Regions from separate parts of the Streptomyces sp. NPDC002446 genome, predicted to be linked through region 2. Evidence: riboswitches for the same ligand, from Rfam matches in the RefSeq annotation. Region 2 holds a riboswitch; the other holds the start of a gene.
What was found. A riboswitch is a leader RNA that binds a small molecule or an ion and turns the genes downstream of it on or off. The one in region 2 is predicted to bind cyclic di-AMP.

Region 1: another riboswitch for cyclic di-AMP. It lies ahead of ACWD6P_RS30615 (M23 family metallopeptidase); the one in region 2 lies ahead of ACWD6P_RS13225 (transglycosylase family protein).

Annotation. Positions count from the first base shown of each region.
Region 1 is NZ_JBSFYC010000074.1:19,684-24,777, reverse strand. It holds gene ACWD6P_RS30625 (M16 family metallopeptidase) at 1-282, shown strand, start outside; gene ACWD6P_RS30620 (M16 family metallopeptidase) at 321-1,703, shown strand; cyclic di-AMP (ydaO/yuaA leader) riboswitch at 1,914-2,069, shown strand; gene ACWD6P_RS30615 (M23 family metallopeptidase) at 2,083-2,883, shown strand; gene ACWD6P_RS30610 (GntR family transcriptional regulator) at 3,067-3,756, shown strand; gene ACWD6P_RS30605 (HPr family phosphocarrier protein) at 4,097-4,378, opposite strand; gene ACWD6P_RS30600 (bifunctional acetate--CoA ligase family protein/GNAT family N-acetyltransferase) at 4,514-5,094, shown strand, end outside.
Region 2 is NZ_JBSFYC010000018.1:17,213-22,306, reverse strand. It holds gene ACWD6P_RS13240 (LysR family transcriptional regulator) at 1-130, shown strand, start outside; gene ACWD6P_RS13235 (cytochrome P450 family protein) at 277-1,551, shown strand; gene ACWD6P_RS13230 (transglycosylase family protein) at 1,835-2,887, shown strand; cyclic di-AMP (ydaO/yuaA leader) riboswitch at 3,138-3,307, shown strand; gene ACWD6P_RS13225 (transglycosylase family protein) at 3,315-3,968, shown strand; gene eno (phosphopyruvate hydratase) at 4,276-5,094, shown strand, end outside.

The DNA of each region.
Region 1 (5,094 bases), on a different contig from region 2:
CCGGAGGAGATGGAGCGCGCGCAGGCCCAGCTGGAGCGCGAGTGGCTGGACCGGCTGGCGACGGTCAACGGCCGCGCCGACGAACTGTGCCGCTTCGCCGTCCTGTTCGGTGACCCGCAGCTCGCGCTGACCGCCGTGCAGCGGGTCCTGGACATCACTCCCGAGGAGGTGCAGGCGGTGGCCAAGGCCCGGCTGCGCCCCGACAACCGCGCGGTGCTGGTCTACGAGCCCACCGAGCAGACCGACGCCGCCGACACCGAGGAAGGGGAGGCGGACCAGTGAGCGACGCCACCAACCGCGCAGGGTCCGCCATGAGCAGCATGGACTTCCACCCCCAGCCCCGGGGTGGCGCGCCCAAGCCGTGGGCCTTCCCGGCCCCCGACCGCAGCCAACTGCCCAACGGGCTCACGCTCCTGACCAGTCACCGTCCCGGCCAGCAGGTCGTCGCCGTCGAGGTCAACCTCGTCGCGCCGCTGGACGCGGAGCCCGAGGGCCTGGACGGCGTCGCCACGATCATGGCGCGCGCCCTGTCCGAGGGCACCGACAAGTACGACGCCGAGGAGTTCGCGGCCGAGCTGGAGCGCTGCGGCGCCACGCTGGACGCCCACGCCGACCACCCCGGCGTACGGGTCTCCCTGGAGGTCCCGGCCTCCCGGCTGCCGCGCGCGCTCGGTCTGCTGGCCGACGCGCTGCGTGCCCCCGCCTTCCCGGACAGCGAGGTCGAGCGGCTGGTGCGCAACCGCCTCGACGAGATCCCGCACGAGCTGGCGAACCCGGCCCGGCGCGCGGCGATGGCGCTGTCCAAGGAGCTGTTCCCGGCCACCGCGCGCATGTCGCGGCCCCGCCAGGGCACCGAGGAGACCGTGGCGCGGATCGACGCCGCGGCCGTCCGCGCCTTCTACGACGCCCATGTGCGGCCCGCCACGGCCACCGCCGTCATCGTCGGTGACTTCACCGGCGTCGACCTGGACGCGGCGCTCGCCGACACCCTCGGTGCCTGGAGCGGCTCGACGGCCGAGCCGCTGAAGGCCTCGCCGATCGTCGCCGACGACACCGGCCGCGTGGTGATCGTCGACCGTCCCGGTGCCGTGCAGACGCAGCTGCTCATCGGCCGGATCGGCGCCGACCGGCAGGACCGGGTGTGGCCGGCGCAGGTCCTCGGCACGTACTGCCTGGGCGGCACCCTCACCTCCCGTCTGGACCGTGTGCTGCGGGAGGAGAAGGGCTACACCTACGGGGTGCGCGCCTTCGGCCAGGTACTGCGCTCCACCTCCCCCGCGTCCCCAGAGGGGGCCACGGGCGCCGCGCTGCTTGCCATCAGCGGCTCGGTGGACACCGCCTCCACCGTCCCGGCGCTGGAGGACCTGTGGAAGGTGCTGCGGACCCTCGCGGCAGAGGGGCTGACGGACGACGAGCGGGATGTCGCCGTACAGAACCTCGTCGGGGTCGCGCCGCTGAAGTACGAGACCGCCGCGGCCGTCGCCGGCACGCTGGCCGACCAGGTGGAGCAGCAGCTCCCGGACGACTTCCAGGCGCAGTTGTACGCCCGGCTCGCGGAGACCGGCACGGTCGAGGCGACCGCGGCGGCGGTCAACGCCTTCCCCGTGGACCGGCTGGTGACGGTCCTGGTGGGTGACGCGGCGCAGATCGCCGAGCCCGTGAAGGCGCTGGGCCTGGGCGAGGTGACGGTCGTCAGCGGCTAGTTGCGCCGTATGACGGCAGATCAGGTACGACCGGCGGCTCCCGTGGCGTTCACTCGCCACGGGAGCCGCCGTATGTCCGGTTTGTGATGGCTGGTTGGGTCGGTTCTTGTGGCATCCCGCACAAAAAAGCGGTTCCGTTTGCCGATCGAAAGTTGCCCCGATTAGCGTCGGCCCGGCTGTTCGTCACAACTCCGCCACAACAGTGGCACCGGACAGTCATCGCCGAGTCCCCGTACGGCGCGAGCCAGGGGAGCCGGGGACCCACATGTCCCCTGGGGTGAATCGGGCGCCTCTCCGGAGGAGCCCGTAGGAGACCTTCCTGCTCCGAACCCGTCAGCTAACCCGGTAGGCGAGAAGGAAGGAAAGGACAAGCCAGCACATGGCGTTCATACGTGCCACCGGGAAGCACCGTCGTGCGAGCCGCACCGCCCGCTCGACCCGCAACATCGCGGGCATAGCCACCCTCGCGGCCTCCGGTGTGGTCGCCTCCGTGGCCTCGCCGGCGCTGGCCGCCACCGATGAGGCACGTACCCAGGACACCGGGCTGCAGCAGGCCGTCGTCCTCGGTGACGAGCTCGCCAGCCGCATTGAGGCCCAGGCCGACGCCCAGCAGGCCGCCGCCGAGATCGCCGCCGCGAAGGCGGAGGCCGAGGCCGTCGCCAAGAAGCAGGCCGAGGAGGCCAAGCGGCGCGCCGAGGCGGCCAGGAAGAAGGCCAAGGCCGAGCGCGAGGCCAAGGAGCGCGCCGCCCGCGAGGCCGAGCGCAAGCGCCTCAACGCCTTCGTCGCCCCGCTGGGCGACTCCTACGTGTCCACCGCCTACAAGGCCTCCAGCGGCCTGTGGTCCTCGGGCAGCCACACCGGCATCGACTTCCACGCCGCCTCCGGGACCCCCGTCCACGCCGTCGGCGCGGGCACCGTGGTCGAGGCCGGCTGGGGCGGCGCGTACGGCAACAACGTCGTGGTCAAGATGAACGACGGTACGTACACCCAGTACGGCCACCTGTCGTCGCTCTCCGTCTCGGTCGGCGAGACCGTCACCCCGGGCCGGCAGCTCGGCCTCTCCGGTGCCACCGGCAACGTCACCGGCCCGCACCTGCACTTCGAGGCCCGCACCACCCCCGACTACGGCTCGGACATCGACCCGATCGCGTATCTGCGCTCGCACGGCGTCAACGTCTGACCGACCACCGGCCCCTCCGCGTCGCCTGACCTGTCGCATCGCCCGGCCAGCGGACACGTCCGCTGGCCAAAAAATATCCATGAATAACCGGAGTCCGTCGGAAAAGCCGTCCCGGTCGAATAGAGTCACGGAAATGTCGCCGACCGGCGGCGTTTCCCGGGGATTACGGCGGAGGCACGGACGATGCGAGGCCATATTTCCGCGCATGCGGTCTGCACGGCGATTCGCGAGGACATTGTCTCCGGTGCGCTGGCGCCGGGGAGCCGTCTGATCGAGGAGATCCTGGCGGCGCGTTACGGCGTCTCCAGGGTGCCGGTCCGCGAAGCGCTGCGCACCCTGCAGTCGGAGGGCTTTGTCACCACCCGCCACCACGCGGGCGCCTGCGTCGCCGAGCCCACCGAGCAGGAGGCCGCCGATCTCCTGGACATCCGCGCGCTCCTGGAGCCGCTGGGCGCCGCCCGTGCGGCCGCCCGTCGCAGCCCGGCCCACCTCAAGGTGCTGCGCGGCCTGGTGCGGCTCGGCCGCGAGCGGGCCCGCCACGGCAACCCCGCGGACCTGCGCCAACTGGACGGCTGGTTCCACGAGACGCTCGCCCAGGCCGCCGGCAGCTCCAGTCTGACCGCGCTGCTGACCCAGCTGCGACGCAAGATCGAGTGGATGTACGCCGTGGAGCCGCCGGCCCGGACCGGCGAGACCTGGGACGAGCACGGTGCGGTGCTGGACGCGGTGGCCCGGGGGGACGCGGAACGCGCCCGCGCCCTGATGGCGGCCCACATCGAGCGCTCGCTGCCGGTGTACCGGCTGCGGCGCCCGGCCAGGACCGAGGTGAGGGATCCGAAACGGCCCGTCAACACGGCGCGCGCCCGCTCTTAACAAGAGCCCCGTATACAAAGGGGTGCGGCGGGGGAGCGGTAACGCGCGAAGGCCGCGGGGTGGGTTCTCGTGTCGGACCGTATCTCGGCCTGAATTCCTTATTCGGATTTCCTGGCTCTTCGCTCCGGATCCGGGATTACAGGATCCTGGAATCCCGGATCCTGCATCGTGCATGCTTTGCCGGAGCCGTTCGCAAAAGTCTTTCTTCGGGGGCTTTCGTTAAGGGATTCCCCGCAGAATGCACTGCGGCCCCGCCTCCGTAGCGAAACGGCCCCGCCGCGGCGACCGTGTCCCGGTCACCGCGGCGGGGCCGCCGCATGCAGCAGAGGTCCTGGCGGACTCAGACGGTCTCGGGGAGCTCCTCGAGGCCCTCGGCGACGAGCTTCGCCAGGCGGTCGAGCGCGGCCTCGGCGCCCTCGGCGTCGGAGGCCAGCACGATCTCCTCGCCGCCCTGGGCGCCCAGACCCAGGACCGCGAGCATGGAGGCCGCGTTGACGGGATTGCCATCAGCCTTGGCGATCGTCATCGGGACACCGGAGGCGGTGGCCGCACGGACGAAGATCGAAGCGGGGCGGGCGTGCAGGCCCTCGGTCCAACCGACATTGACGCGGCGCTCAGCCATGGTGTTGCCCTTCAAAGTCGTGACTGTTGTCTAGACCATTCTCTCACGCTGTCGGGAGTGCTCCGGCAGCCCTGAGTCCTGTCCCGAGCGTACGCGGGCAGGCCCGTTGTCAGTGGCCGGTCGTACTCTGTCCGCATGCAGAAGCCGCAGGACCACGCGTACCCGACCCACTGGGAAGCCGACGTGGTGCTGCGCGACGGCGGCACGGCGCGGATCCGCCCCATCACGCCCGACGACGCCGAGCGCCTGGTCTCCTTCTACGAGCAGGTCTCGGACGAGTCGAAGTACTACCGCTTCTTCGCGCCCTACCCGCGCCTGTCCGACCGCGATGTGCACCGCTTCACCCACCACGACTACGTCGACCGCGTCGGGCTGGCCGCCACGGTCGGCGGTGAGTTCATCGCCACCGTCCGCTACGACCGGATCAACGACCAGGGGCTGCCCGCCAAGGACCCCGAGGACGACCAGGCCGAGGTCGCCTTCCTCGTCCAGGACGCCCATCAGGGGCGCGGAGTCGCCTCCGCCCTCCTGGAGCACATCGCGGCGGTCGCCCGTGAACGCGGCATCCGGCGGTTCGCCGCCGAGGTGCTGCCCGCCAACTCCAAGATGATCAAGGTCTTCACGGACGCCGGGTACACCCAGAAGCGCACCTTCGAAGACGGCGTGGTCCGGCTGGAGTTCGACCTGGAGCCCACCGAGCAGTCCGTGGCCGTGAT
Region 2 (5,094 bases):
GCTGCCGGGGCTGCACATCGTGCGGGCGCGGCCGGCGCCGGAGCGCACCGAGCGGGTGGTGTGGAGCGGGCTGGGACCGTCGCCGGCGGCGGTGGCGTTCCTGGAGGGGCTGGGGGTGGAGGCGGGGTAGGCGGGCGCGGGCACCGTCGTGCGCCCACCGGTTACGGTCGGAAGGTGCACGACAAGCAGGACACCGCCTCCGACGCCACCACCCCCGCGACCGCGCCGGCCGACGCCCCGGCCGAAGGCCCGGCGGGGCCGCCCGCGGGCTGCCCCGTGGCTCCCGCCGCCCCGTCCGCGGGCCCGGCGCCCGAGCTGTTCACCTGGGAGTTCGCGGCGAACCCGTACCCGGCGTACGCCTGGCTGCGGGAGCATGCGCCGGTGTACCGGACCGCGCTGCCCAGCGGCGTCGAGGCCTGGCTGGTGACCCGCTACACCGAGGCGCGGCAGGCGCTCGCCGACGCCCGGCTGTCGAAGAACCCGGTGCACCACAGCGAGTCGGCGCACGGCAAGGGCAAGGTCGGCATCCCGGGCGAGCGCAGCGCCAACCTGATGACGCATCTGCTCAACATCGACCCGCCCGACCACACCCGGCTGCGCCGGCTGGTGTCGAAGGCGTTCACCCCGCGCCGGGTCGCGGCCTTCGCGCCGCGCGTCCAGGAGCTGACCGACCGCCTCATCGACGGCTTCGCGGGGCGCGGCGAGGCCGATCTGATCCATGAGTTCGCGTTTCCGCTGCCCATCTACGCGATCTGCGATCTGCTGGGCGTCCCGGCCGAGGACCAGGACGACTTCCGGGACTGGGCGGGGATGATGATCCGGCACGGGGGAGGCCCGCGGGGCGGGGTCGCGCGTTCCGTGAAGAAGATGCGCGGCTACCTCGCGGAGCTGATCCACCGCAAGCGCGAGCTGCTGGGGGAGGTCCCGGAGCCGGACGAGGACCTGATCTCCGGCCTGATCCGGGCCTCCGACCACGGTGAGCACCTCACCGAGAACGAGGCCGCGGCGATGGCGTTCATCCTGCTCTTCGCCGGGTTCGAGACCACCGTCAACCTCATCGGCAACGGCACCTACCAGTTGCTGCGCCACCCCGCCCAGCGCGCGCTGCTGCAGAGGTCGATCGCGGCGGGCGACGCCGAGCTGCTCACCACCGGCATCGAGGAGTTGCTCCGCTACGACGGTCCCGTGGAGCTGGCGACCTGGCGGTTCGCGACCCAGGAGCTGACGCTCGGCGGGCAGCGGATAGCCGAGGGCGACCCCGTACTGGTGGTGCTGGCCGCCGCGGACCGCGACCCGTCACGCTTTGTCGAACCGGACATGCTCGATCTGACCCGGCGTGACAACCAGCATCTGGGATACGGGCACGGCATTCACTACTGTCTGGGCGCACCGCTCGCCCGGCTCGAAGGGCAGACCGCGCTCGCCACGCTGCTCAGCCGGCTCCCGGACATCCGTTTTGCCGGGAATCCTGATGATCTGCGCTGGCGCGGCGGGCTCATCATGCGCGGACTGCGGTCGCTGCCGGTGGAGTTCACGCCCGAACGGCACTGACCAGGGACGCGAGCGAAAGTGACGCAGCGTCAGCCATGTGACCTTTACGTGATCTCTGCTACACCGGCTTGTGACTACCCGTGACCCCGGTTACCTTTCGACCGACGATCGGCAGGATTCGCGAGCCGCTCGCACGTTCGAATGGACGGGCGCGCGGAGGAGTTGCGTAATCGAACGGATCGTCGAATAACTCAACCGCCGCGCGAAAGGCATCCGCATGCGTTCCGGGAACGGCCGACACCGTCGCCCCCGTCAAGCACCGGCCATCTTTGTCACGGCGGGAGTGACCGGCGCGGGCCTCGCGCTGCCCCTGCTCTCCGCCGGTGGCGCCCACGCCGCCGACACCGCGACCTGGGACAGGGTCGCCCAGTGCGAGAGCGGCGGGGTGTGGAGCGCGGCCTCGGGCAACGGCTTCTACGGCGGTCTCCAGCTGACCCAGGAGATGTGGGACGACTACGGCGGCGGCGCCTACGCCTCGCGCCCCGACCTCGCCAGCCGCGCCCAGCAGATAGCCGTGGCCGAATCGATCCTCGACGACCGCGGCCCGGACGCCTGGCCGAGCTGTGCCGTCAACGCCGGACTGACCCGGGACGGCCGCGCGCCGGAGGTCGACCCGGGCAGCACCAGCACGCCGATGCCCGACCCGTCCGAGGACGAGGGCGGCTCGGACTCCTGGGAGCCGTCCCCGTCGACCGGCTCGTCCGACACACCTGACGACCCGGACGCCTCCGGCTCCGACGAGGCGGACCGCGGCCGGTCCCACGAGGGGAGCCACCGCGGCTCCCCCGACGGATCCGACGAGCGGGAGCCCGGCGGTCCGGCCGACGAGGCGCCCGGTGACGCGACCGGCGAACCCTCCCCGGACTCCTCCTCGCCGTCCGCTCCCGACGAGGGCGACTCGTCCACGGCCCCGGAGCCGTCCGACTCCGCGACGCCCGGCGACCAGGACGGCGACCAGGACGGCGACTCCTCCCACTCCGCCGACCCGTCCGACGGCGGCGACAGCGCTGACCCGGGCGGCACGGCCGGTGAGACGCCCCGGGAGACGCCCGGCAAGGGCCGGCACCGCGGCGATGCGGATCCGGGCGAGGGCGGGGGCGGCGACCGGTCCTCCGGCGGCCGGCACGCCTCGCGCGGCGACGGGGACCGCAAGGTCCCGGCGGACGGCGGCGACTACACCGTGCGCCCGGGTGACAGCCTGTCAGCCATCGCGGCGGCCCACCGGCTGCCCGGCGGCTGGCCCGCGCTCTACGAGCGCAACGAGGGCGTCATCGGGGCCGACGAGAACCTGATCCACCCGGGGCAGCGGCTCGATCTCGGGCACAAGGAAAGCTAGTTCGCCGCCTTCGTCCCCTTTGGGAAAGTGAGACAAGGCTCTCGTTGGGCGGCGGGCGCACAGATCCGCCCGCCGCCGTCATACCGGGCCTCACCTGCAGATATGTGACCAACCCGTGATCAAAAACGGTCAACTTGGTTCAGAAGGTGGGGTTTGAACACCAAGGGGATTACTGCTTACGGTCAGGACCGCTCGCCAAAGCGGGCCCCTTCGATCACACGCCGAATCCTGCCGGTGGTCGGAGGCAGTTGACGCGCAAGCGCCGAAGGCAGGAGCGGGGGAACCAAGGTAGGCGCCGGCCCGGCCCGTGAAAGCGGGTCAGCCGGCTTGGGGTGAAGCCAGGTGCGCCATGCGCATCCGGCCGGGCGACTCACAGCCCGAACCCGACAGCTCACCTCGTAGGCGTCGGTGAGGAAACGAACGAACCATGCTGATCAACAAGGGCAAGCACCGTCGTCCCTCCAAGGCCGTCCGCGTCGCCACCCTCGCCGGTGTGGCCGGTGCCGCCGTCGCCGTCCCGCTGATGGGCGCCACCTCCGCCTCCGCCGCCTCCGTCGAGACCTGGGACAAGGTCGCCCAGTGCGAGTCCGGTGGCAACTGGTCGATCAACACCGGTAACGGCTACTACGGTGGCCTGCAGTTCTCCAACTCCAGCTGGGCCGCCGCCGGCGGCACCCAGTACGCGGCGCGCGCCGACCTGGCCACCAAGGCCCAGCAGATCGCCGCCGCCGAGAAGCTCCTCGCCATCCAGGGCCCGGGCGCCTGGTCCTGCGCCGGTGCCGGCGGCCTGACCTCCGGTGGCCCGGCCCCGCAGCTCGACACCACCGCCAAGTCCGCTCCGAAGCAGGACGAGGCCAAGCCCGAGGTGAAGAAGGCCGCCCCGGCCCCCAAGGCCGAGAAGGCGCAGCCGGCCCCGAAGAAGTCCAACGGCCACGGCAACTACACCGTCAAGGCGGGCGACACCCTCGCCAAGATCGCCAAGGCCCACGGCACCAACTGGAAGTCGGTCTACGAGGCCAACAAGTCGGTCATCGGCGGCAACCCGAACCTGATCTTCCCGGGCCAGCAGCTCAGCATCTGAGCCGCCCCCTCACCGGGACTCGTATGACCCCGGCGGCGGACCCCGCCGCTCCGTGAGACTGCCCCGCCCGGCGCGCACGCCCCCCCAGCGCGCCGTGGCGGGGCTTCTCCGTTCACCGGGGCACGCAGCCCCGGTGACCAGCAACGTCGAGCATTTTTCCCCGCTCAGCGAACAATGTGCCGAAACCTCCCGTGAACTGCGCCTTTGAGTCTCTTTTCGTCCCACGGAGCGGGCCGAGGGCAAGCGGACGCGCCAGGGGCCGTTAGGCTCATGCTGCAGAACTCCAGACACCCATGAAGGAGACAACGTGCCGTCCATCGACGTCGTCGTAGCCCGCGAAATTCTCGACTCGCGAGGTAATCCCACGGTCGAGGTCGAGGTCGGCCTCGACGACGGCAGCACGGGCCGTGCCGCCGTGCCGTCCGGCGCCTCGACCGGCGCCTTCGAGGCCATCGAGCTCCGCGACGGGGACGCCAACCGCTACCTCGGCAAGGGCGTCGAGAAGGCCGTCCTGGCCGTCATCGAGCAGATCGGCCCGGAGCTCGTCGGCTACGACGCGACCGAGCAGCGGCTGATCGACCAGGCGATGTTCGACCTGGACGCCACCGACAACAAGGGCTCGCTCGGCGCCAACGCCATCCTCGGCGTCTCCCTCGCCGTCGCGCACGCCGCCTCCGAGGCCAGCGACCTCCCGCTGTTCCGCTACCTCGGCGGCCCGAACGCGCACGTGCTGCCCGTGCCGATGATGAACATCCTGAACGGCGGCTCGCACGCCGACTCCAACGTGGACATCCAGGAGTTCATGATCGCCCCGATCGGCGCGGAGTCCTTCTCCGAGGCGCTGCGCTGGGGCACCGAGGTCTACCACACCCTCAAGAAGGTCCTGAAGGAGCGCGGTCTGTCCACCGGCCTCGGTGACGAGGGCGGCTTCGCCCCGAACCTGGGCTCCAACCGCGAGGCCCTCGACCTCATCCTGGAGGCCATCAAGCAGGCCGGTTACACCCCCGGCCAGGACATCGCGCTCGCGCTGGACGTCGCCGCCTCCGAGTTCTACAAGGACGGCACGTACCAGTTCGAGGGCCAGGCCCGCTCGGCCGCCGAGATGACCGAGTACTACGCGGAGCTG